DNA from 3 places in the Pseudomonas tritici genome. Region 2 is predicted to be linked to each of the others. Evidence: riboswitches for the same ligand, from Rfam matches in the RefSeq annotation. Region 2 holds a riboswitch; each other region holds the start of a gene.
The links. A riboswitch is a leader RNA that binds a small molecule or an ion and turns the genes downstream of it on or off. The one in region 2 is predicted to bind cobalamin.
Positions count from the first base shown of each region.

Region 1: another riboswitch for cobalamin. It lies ahead of HU722_RS13195 (CbtB domain-containing protein); the one in region 2 lies ahead of HU722_RS19570 (ABC transporter substrate-binding protein).
Region 3: another riboswitch for cobalamin. It lies ahead of cobO (cob(I)yrinic acid a,c-diamide adenosyltransferase); the one in region 2 lies ahead of HU722_RS19570 (ABC transporter substrate-binding protein).

Region 1 is NZ_CP077084.1:2,960,201-2,963,471, reverse strand. It holds gene HU722_RS13200 (M10 family metallopeptidase C-terminal domain-containing protein) at 1-1,050, opposite strand, end outside; cobalamin riboswitch at 1,436-1,649, shown strand; gene HU722_RS13195 (CbtB domain-containing protein) at 1,746-1,934, shown strand; gene HU722_RS13190 (CbtA family protein) at 1,946-2,650, shown strand; gene HU722_RS13185 (cobalamin biosynthesis protein) at 2,647-3,039, shown strand; gene cobM (precorrin-4 C(11)-methyltransferase) at 3,110-3,271, shown strand, end outside.
Region 2 is NZ_CP077084.1:4,322,240-4,325,510, forward strand. It holds gene HU722_RS19560 (DNA/RNA non-specific endonuclease) at 1-193, shown strand, start outside; gene HU722_RS19565 (hypothetical protein) at 535-978, opposite strand; cobalamin riboswitch at 1,097-1,291, shown strand; gene HU722_RS19570 (ABC transporter substrate-binding protein) at 1,408-2,418, shown strand; gene HU722_RS19575 (FecCD family ABC transporter permease) at 2,415-3,271, shown strand, end outside.
Region 3 is NZ_CP077084.1:4,663,154-4,666,424, reverse strand. It holds gene HU722_RS21130 (C40 family peptidase) at 1-270, shown strand, start outside; gene HU722_RS21125 (PQQ-dependent sugar dehydrogenase) at 346-1,659, opposite strand; cobalamin riboswitch at 1,759-2,017, shown strand; gene cobO (cob(I)yrinic acid a,c-diamide adenosyltransferase) at 2,097-2,708, shown strand; gene HU722_RS21115 (cobyrinic acid a,c-diamide synthase CobB) at 2,705-3,271, shown strand, end outside.

The DNA of each region.
Region 1 (3,271 bases), 1.4 Mb from region 2:
ATCAGCGCCCGCTCCCCCCTTGAGCATGTTGTCTGCATGATTACCGATGATCACATCATGGCCAGAACCGCCGATTGCGTTCTCCAGCGTAACGCCTTTGGCGATAGAAACATTCCCCCGCAAGCCTCCAACATCGGAATAGGATTCAGGGTTGAGGTTGATAGTCTGGTTTTGGCGATACTTGGAACAATCCAACGTATCGTTACCGCCACCGTCCCACACGCAGAAGAGTGCCGTATCATTGGGATTATTGAGTTGATAATAGTCTCGACCCGAATTGGAGTTAAAACCGTAAGTGGTGTCTGAATTGCGCGTCCTGTAATTGGCACCATACAAACGCTGGGCAGCAGCAATATCACCCATCAATGGAGCAGCAGAGTAATTTTCTTTATGGTTCTGACCACCTTCGTGAGCGTCGAAGTAGCTCATGACAGTATGACCACGAGTATCCTGCGCATAAACGGCACTGCGAGCGTAACTGGGAGAGGTAGAATTAGAAGCGTCATAGTCTGCGGGGTGCGCAAGACCCAACGTATGGCCTATTTCATGGGTTAGTGTATATCGGCCATGATTATGAAGTGCAGGAGAAGTATTGGTGCCATAGTGGGGATTGATGAACACTTTACCGTCTTGGCCTGGGTACTGGCCAAAAGCAACCGCGGGGCCCTCGTTGTTGGAAAAAGCCAAGCGTCCTTCGCCACGGCCGGTACGTTCTTCGAACGACACATTCGCCACATCGGCCCAAGATTGCATGGACAGTCTGGCTTGGTTTTTCTGTGTGGTATTGAACTCTCTATCCCCTCTCGTCAATTTGTTGAATGAAAAGGAGATTGCCGTGACACCATCACCGTTTCTGTCAGCCCATTTCACATTTTCTCGAGTGAGCTGCTGAGCAACTTGATCCACGGTAAAGATCGGTTTGGCAAAGTTCCGCCTTATATGCGGGTCGGCGCTGCGCAACGTGGGATCTGAGGAACCGGCTCGCTGAAGGCCGGCGGACGGATTATAGGAAGGCTGCTGGCTATTAGTTATTTTCAAAATCACCACCATATTTAATTATTCGACGGAGATAAACCTCGATCACAAGCACAATTTGGAAAAAATCACTCAACCCGTTCCTGAATAACCCGGCAATCTTTAAAATCTGGAAATACAATAACTGGCAACGATAACAATTTAACATTACTCCACGGCATCTGGCCGCCCCAATGGCCGACTGAAAAAAAAGCAAAATTCAACTTAAACTCAAATATCTACACAATATATTTTTAGATTTCAGCAACAGGATGAACAACAGGCGAAACTTATGAAACACATGGGAGGATAAGCCCCTGCATCAGCCCGCCAATAGAAACTCCGGCGTCAGACATTTTCACCTCTCGTGCCATCAAGGCGGCGCAGTCCTCATTTGACGGGAGCGTTCTCTCCATGCTCTCCTACACATCTTGTTTCGGGTGCCCTTCACAGGGTGAAACGGGAAACCGGTGCGCCATAGATCTATGGCAAGTCCGGTGCTGCCCCCGCAACGGTAAGCGAGCGAAGCGTCAAATCCACTGTGCTGTGCATGGGAAGGAGATGCTTATCAGGCTGGGCTCTTTCAAGAGCCGCCCCTCGCAAGCCCGGAGACCGGCCCGAAAAATCAGATAACAAACCCGCGGTGGGCGGGCGCTGTTCAGAACCCTGCGTGCCTGGCTCGCGGGGTTTTCATGCGCTCGTTTCACCCTGACACCTGAAAGGGACGCGCCATGTCGATCATCAGCAGCACTTCGCACTCCGCCAGCAGCACCTCCACCTTGAGCCAACGCCTGACCGCCGCAATCGGCGCGTCGATCCTGGGCGCGTGCCTGGTGTATTTCGCCGGTTTCTCGCACATCGAGGCGGTGCATAACGCTGCCCACGATACCCGCCACAGCGCCGCGTTCCCGTGCCACTGAGACCTGCCGACATGATCAAGCGTATTGCGCAAACTGCAGGTTTCACCGGTCTTCTGGCTGCCCTGCTGCTGACCCTGCTGCAAAGCTTCTGGGTCGCCCCATTAATTCTGCAGGCGGAAACCTTTGAAAAGGCCCCGGCCGCGACTGAAGTGGTGCATGAGCACGCAGCCGGTAATGCCGCGCACACCCACGACGCCGAAGCCTGGGAACCGGAAGACGGCTGGCAGCGCGTATTGTCTACCACCGGCGGTAATCTGGTGGTGGCTGTCGGTTTCGCGCTGATGCTCGCCGGCCTCTATACCCTGCGCGCACCCACCCGCACTGCCCAGGGCCTGCTTTGGGGTTTGGCCGGCTACGCGACCTTCGTGTTGGCGCCGACAATGGGCCTACCGCCTGAGCTGCCAGGCACTGCTGCCGCTGATCTCGCACAACGGCAGATCTGGTGGGTGGGCACCGCCGCCTCCACCGCTGCGGGCATAGCGCTGATCGTGTTCGGCCGCAATTGGCTGCTCAAAGCGCTGGGCGTAGCGATTCTGGTCGTGCCACACGTGATCGGCGCGCCGCAGCCGGAAGTGCATTCGATGCTAGCCCCCGAAGCCTTGGAAGCGCAGTTCAAGATTGCTTCGCAGTTGACCAATGTCGCCTTCTGGCTGGCGCTGGGCCTGATCAGCGCCTGGCTGTTCCGCCGCAATCGTGATGATCAATACTCAGCATGATTTTAGTGGTCGGCCTGGGGTGCCAGCGGGGTTGTGACGTTCACACCCTGCGGGCCCTGCTCGACAGCGCCCTCGCCGAGGGCGGTATCGAGCTTCAACGGATCACCGCGCTGGCCAGTATCGACCGCAAGCGCGATGAACCTGGCCTTCAAGCCCTGGCCGATCTGTTGAACTTGCCATTCCAGTGTTTCGATGCTGATCAGTTGGCGGGTTATGCAGAACAGCTGAGCCACAAATCCGCGATCGCGTTTGCCCATACGGGCTGCTACGGCATTGCCGAAAGCGCCGCCCTGGCCCTGGCTGAATACCTCGCCAACGCCCCTGCTCGCCTGTTGATTAGCCGCAAGCAAACCGCCCAGGCCACCTTCGCATTGGCTTGCGCCGGCTGAAAACCTGATAATCGCCCGTTCCGATCATGAGCGTTGTTCATGCTCGTGCGTTTTTCCATAGGATATTCCCATGACCGTCTACTTCATCGGCGCAGGCCCCGGCGACCCGGAATTGATCACCGTCAAAGGCCAGCGGCTGATCCGCAGTTGCCCGGTGATCATCTATGCCGGCTCGCTGGTGCCGACGGCAGTGCTCAAAGGCCACCAGGCAGAACAGTTGGTCAACAGTGCC
Region 2 (3,271 bases):
CCGCGAATTGGGCCAGCTCGAGCTGGTGTTTGGCCAGCTCAGGACCTACCAACGCAGTGTGGTCCAGATAGAACGGCTGACCGGCCTCCGTTTTGCCAACCTCGCCGACTACGACGGCTTCAGCAACGAAGAACGCGCCACCGGCACGCGGATTGAAGCGCTGATACAAGGTCCGGAAGACATTCGTCTCTGACCGAACGGACGACGTACATCAAGTGTGGGAGCTGGCTTGCCTGCGAAGACGGCGGCACAGGTATCTACATATTTTCAATGTGAAAGTGCGTAGCAGCTGTCGAGCCCTGGCGAGGCTGCGTTTGCGGTCTGTCTGACACACCGCTGACGCAGCCTCGCCAGGGCTCGACAGCTGCTACGCAGAGCGCTCGCTCAAGATGTGTAGATACTTCTGGCTATCGCAGCGGTTCGACAAGCCAACACCCACATTTTGATCTGCGGTGATTGGCCGACTCCGTCCAACATCGGCCTAGACGCGGAACAACAGCGCCAGTTTGCCCAGACGGCTCTAAGTGCGAGTAGTCATTGCGCATTGATGTAATGAAATTGCGCCTGGGTCTTTTCAACGGCCGCACGCACTGTGTCTCTTTGTGCATCGGTGCCCGAGTAGTAAATCTGCATCCCGTTCAAATCCTGCCCTTCGACCGCTTTGCTGATCACAGCAACGTCAACTGGGCTGCCGGCGCCGATAATCAAAAAGAACACATCGCCCATGCGTTTTGCATTCAGCAATTCGCCCCTGAGGTGGGCGGCGTTCTGATCACTGGCCATGGCAATCGCCAGCGTATCGCCAAACAAACCGGTTTTGGGGATGCTCATCGTGTGCAAACGGAGCTTGTCCGAGCCGGCGGGCATCGACTTGACGTACGCGGTGGCGGCCTCGTCAAGAATCTGCTTTTCAGATTTGCCCTGCGTGGCGCAACCGGCGAGCGTGGCGATAAGGGCGAGGACGATTAATGATTTCACTGTGCTTTCCTTGTGTGAAGACTATCCATGGGATGCGCATCATAGGATGACGAACTCCGCGAGAGCTACCACCGTGTTCACGCCTCGAGTATTTGGAGCTCCCGCTAAGGTGCCTGATCGACTACCATACCGCGCCGGTTCCCAAACGGGACTAATAGGGAATCCGAAGCGCGCTACACCCGCGCCAATCGGAACTGCCCCCGCAACTGTAGGTGCTGAGCCTGCTCCTTAATGCCACTGGATCACGTCCGGGAAGGCTGGAGCGTGGCGACGACGCATCAGTCAGGAGACCTGCCGGCTTAAGCTCAATCACTAACCGGCGGGGTGTCCGGGAAGGACACGCTTGCCTGTCTCCACCACAGTGCCCAAGGGTGTGTTTCCGAACCGTACCTCCCCAGTTCCACGTACGGTTCACTCGGAGATTGCCCCATGCTGCCACGCGTCACCGCCCTGCTCGCCGGCGTCAGCTTCTGTGCCCTGGCCCAAGCCGCGCCCACCCACTACCCACTGACCGTGGAAAACTGCGGCAGCCGCCTGACCTTCCAGCAGGCTCCCGCGCGCAGCGTGACGATTGGCCAGGCGGCTACCGAGATGCTTTACGCGCTGGGCGTGGGCGATAAGGTGGTGGGCACTTCGTTGTGGTTCAACAGCGTATTGCCGCAGTTCAAGGCGCAGAACGACAGCATCGAGCGCCTGGCCAACAACGAGCCGAGCTTCGAAGCGGTGATCGCCAAGCGCCCGCAACTGGTAGCCGCCGAGCTGGAATGGGTGGTCGGGCCACAAGGCGTGGTCGGCACCCGCGAGCAATTCCATGAGCTGAAGATCCCTACCTACCTGCTGCCCTCCGACTGCGAAGGCAAAGACAACCTGGTGGGCGCAGATGGCACGCGGCTGGAGCCTTTCCGCATCGCGACGATCTATAAAAGCATCAGCCAACTGGCGCAGATTTTCGACGTACAGGACCGCGGCGAACAATTGAACGACGAACTCAAGGCGCGCCTGGCCAAGTCGGTCGCCACTGTGCAAAGCAAAGGCCTCAAGCACGCCAGCGCGTTGGTGTGGTTCTCCAGTTCCGAGATGGCCAGCGACCCGTACGTGGCCGGCCACAAAGGCATTCCCGAGTTCATGCTGCAAACCCTCGGCCTTTCCAACGTGGTGCAGTCCGATGAAGAGTGGCCCGCCGTCGGCTGGGAAACCATCGCCAAGGCCAACCCGACCTTTTTGATCATCGCACGCATGGACCGGCGCCGTTACCCGGCTGACGACCATGAAAAGAAACTGGCCTTTTTGCGCAGCGACCCGGTCACGCGCAACATGGACGCGGTGAAAAACAACCGCATCATCATCCTCGACGCCATGGCGCTGCAGGCCAGCATTCGTACGTTCGACGGCCTTGAACAACTGGCGGCCGCCATCGACGGCTACGACCTGCACAAATGACTGCCAGCCTGATCCGGACCCTAGTTGCCCTGGCCTTGCTACTGATCGCCCTGCTCGCCGGCGTGGCCATCGGTGAAACCGCCATCTCGCCGCAGGTCGTGCTCCAGGTACTCGCCAACAAACTGTGGGCGGCCGGCTATGTGCTGGACCCGATCGATGAGGGCGTGGTGTGGAACTACCGCCTCACGCGTGCCCTGGTAGCCGCCGCGTGCGGTGCGGGGCTGGCGACGTGCGGGGTGATCCTGCAGTCGTTATTGCGCAACCCATTGGCCGATCCGTACCTGCTGGGCATCAGCGCCGGCGCCTCGACTGGCGCGGTGCTGGTGGCGCTGATGGGCGTGGGCGGCGGGCTGATTTCGTTGTCGGCGGGTGCGTTTGTCGGCGCGGTGGCGGCGTTTGCCCTGGTGATTCTGCTGGCGCGCGCCAGCGGTTCGTCGAGCGGCACCGGCCAGATCATCCTCGCCGGCATTGCCGGATCGCAGCTGTTCAATGCGCTTACCGCGTTCCTGATCACCAAGTCGGCCAGCTCCGAACAGGCGCGCGGCATCATGTTCTGGCTGTTGGGCAACCTCAGCGGCGTGCGCTGGCCATCGGTGTGGTTGGCGGTGCCGATGGCGGTCGTGGGCTTGGCGGTGTGCCTGTGGCATCGTCGGGCGCTGGATGCGTTCACCTTTGGCAGTGACTCGGCGGCGTCCCTCGGTATCCCCGTGCGCCGCGTGCAGTTTGTGTTGGTGGGCTGCGCGGCACTGGTGACGGCGGTGATGGTGTCGATTGTCGGCGCCATCGGCTTTGTCGGGCTGGTGATCCCCCACGCCGTGCGTCTGTTGCTCGGCACCGGGCACTCACGCTTGCT
Region 3 (3,271 bases), 340 kb from region 2:
TCATTGCCGCGTACTACGCGTGAACTGATCGTAATGCGCGCCCAGGACGTCAGCGAGCAGAACCTGCAGACCGGCGACCTGCTGTTCTTCGCCACCGGTGGTGGTTCACAGGTCAGCCACGCCGGGATCTACGTGGGGGAAGGGCGCTTTGTGCACGCGCCGCAAACGGGCGGTACGGTGAAGCTGGATACCTTGTCCAAGGCGTATTGGCAGAATGCGTACCTGAGTGCCAAGCGTGTGTTGCCGGCGAATCTGGCGCGTAATCCCTAGCGGCAGCTACGAGCTGTCAGCTGCAAAAAGGCGCAATGCCTGCTTGCAGCTTCAAGCGTGAGGCTTGCTGCTCCGCTATCTAGCGGCCGACACCCGCCATACCTTATTCCCCACATCATCGGCCACCAGCAAATCCCCCTGCTGGTCAATCACCACGCCCACCGGGCGGCCCATGGCTTTCTCGTCCTTATCGAGGAACCCCGTCAGCACGTCCACCGGCGGCCCTTTAGGCTGCCCACCCTCGAACGGCACGAAGATCACCTTGTAGCCACTGTGCGGCTTGCGATTCCACGAACCATGCTGGCCGATAAACGCGCCGTTACTGAACTGCGCAGGGAGTTTGCTGCCCTCGGCAAACGTCAGCCCCAGGGATGCGGTGTGCGGGCCTACCGCGTAATCCGGCGCGATCGCCTTGGCCACCAAGTCCAAATTCTGCGGATTGACCCGCACATCCACATGCTGCCCGTAGTAGCTGAACGGCCAGCCATAGAAGCCGCCATCCTTGACCGAGGTGATGTAGTCCGGCACCAGGTCGCTGCCGATTTCGTCACGCTCGTTGACTGCCGTCCACAACTTACCGCTCTGCGGCTCCCACGCCATACCGTTCGGGTTGCGCAGGCCGGAGGCGAAGATGCGGTGCTCGCCGCTGGCGCGATCGACTTCCCAGATCGCCGCCCGGCCTTCTTCCGCTTGCAGGCCGTTTTCACCGACGTTGCTATTGGAACCCACGCTCACGTACAGCTTGGTGCCGTCCTTGCTGGCCACCACGTTTTTCGTCCAGTGGTGGTTCAGAGGCCCGCCCGGCAGGTCGACGACGTTGGTGCCGGCTTGCTTGATCGCAGTGTCACCCGGTTGATAGGGGAAACGCAGCAGCTTGTCCGAGTCAGCGACGTACAGGTCGTTGCCGACCAGTGTCATGCCAAACGGCGAATTGAGATTCTCCAGGAATACCGTGCGCGTCTCTGCGACGCCGTCGTGGTCGGCGTCACGCAGTAGCGTGATGCGATTCGGGCTCGGCACCCCGGCGCCAGCGCGGCCCATGACTTTCTCCATGACCCAGCCACGAACGCCCTTGGAGTCATCCGGCTTGGGCGGCGCGTTGGTTTCCGCTACCAGCACATCGCCATTTGGTAGCACATACAGCCAGCGCGGATGGTCCAGGCCTTCGGCAAACGCCGCAACCTGGGTACCGGCGGCGGCCGTTGGCTTCACGCCCTCGGGCCAACCGATGGCGGGGGCGATATTGACGGTGGGGATCAGGGTTTTGTTCGGTTCCGGCAACTTGGGCGAAGGCCCGGTACCGTCGGAGACCTGGAGGGTGGAGCTTTCACCGCAGGCGGCGAGGGTGCCGGCGACCAGGATGAGTAGGGCAAGTCTTGTTTTATGCATGGTGTTCTCCTTAATACCTGTAAGGGTAGAGGAGGTCGGCGGTGCGATGGTTCAAGTGCAAGGTCAGCTTTCATTGACGCTCCACCCCCAACCCACTAACCTTCGCGGCTTGTTCCAGGTGCTCTGTGACCAATGGGTCGACCGAGTGAAACAGGGAAGCCGGTGAGTGAGCGCACTTGTACACAGTGCTGCCGCGATTCCGGCGCTGCCCCCGCAACGGTAAATGAGTCAAGACGCTGCCTTTTGCCACTGTATCGCCAGCGATATGGGAAGGCGTAGCGTTGGCCTGCGCGCTCTCTATACGAGGGCAACGGCGCCACTCATGAGCCCGGAGACCGGCCTGTTACATCCAACAGCATCACGGTGGGCGATGCTTGGCTGTCTGTTTTTCTTTTTTCCTGCCCGCCGTTTTTGTCCAGCCCCAACGGAGAGCTGTCATGACCGATTCCCCCGACCGCGACGAACGCCACCTGGCGCGCATGCTGCGCAAAAAAGCCGTGATCGACGAACGCATTGCCAATTCCCCCAACGAGTGCGGCTTGCTGCTGGTGCTCACCGGCAACGGCAAAGGCAAGAGCAGCTCCGCGTTCGGCATGCTGGCCCGGGCCATGGGCCACGGCATGCAGTGCGGCGTGGTGCAGTTCATCAAGGGGCGTCACAGCACCGGTGAAGAGTTGTTCTTCCGCCGATTCCCCGAGCAAGTACGTTTCCACGTCATGGGCGAAGGCTTCACCTGGGAAACCCAGGATCGCCAACGTGACATCGCCGCGGCCGAAGCCGCCTGGGCGGTGTCCCGCGAACTGCTGCAAGACCCGAGCATCGGCATGGTCGTGCTGGATGAGCTGAACATCGCCCTCAAGCACGGCTACCTCGAACTGGACCAGGTGCTCAGTGACTTGCAGGCCCGCCCGCCGATGCAGCACGTGGTGGTCACCGGCCGTGGCGCCAAGCCTGAGTTGATCGAAATGGGTGACACCGTCACCGAAATGGGCATGCTCAAGCACGCGTTCCAGGCCGGTATCAAGGCACAGAAGGGCGTCGAACTTTGAATCAGCCCCGTCATTGCCCGGCCGTATTGATCGCCGCACCGGCGTCCGGCCAGGGCAAAACCACCGTCACCGCCGCGCTGGCCCGATTGCACCGCAACCTGGGTCGCAAGGTGCGCGTGTTCAAATGCGGCCCGGATTTCCTCGACCCGATGATCCACGAGCGCGCCAGCGGTGCGCCGGTGTATCAATTGGACATGTGGATGGTGGGCGAGCAGGAAAGTCGCCGCCTGCTGTGGGAAGCAGCGGGCGAGGCCGACTTGATCCTGATCGAAGGCGTGATGGGCTTATTTGACGGCACCCCTTCCAGCGCCGACCTGGCGCGACACTTCGGCGTGCCGGTACTGGGCGTTATTGACGGCACGGCCATGGCCCAGACCTTTGGCGCCTTGGCCCTGGGCCTGGCGCGTTATCAGCCGGACTTGCCGTTCGCCGGGGTGCTGGCCAACCGCGTTGGCACGCTGCGTCATGCGCAATTGCTGGAAGGCAGCCTCACCGAAGGCCTGCGCTGGTACGGCGCGTTGTCCCGCGAGACCGGTATAGAGCTGCCTAGCCGTCACCTGGGC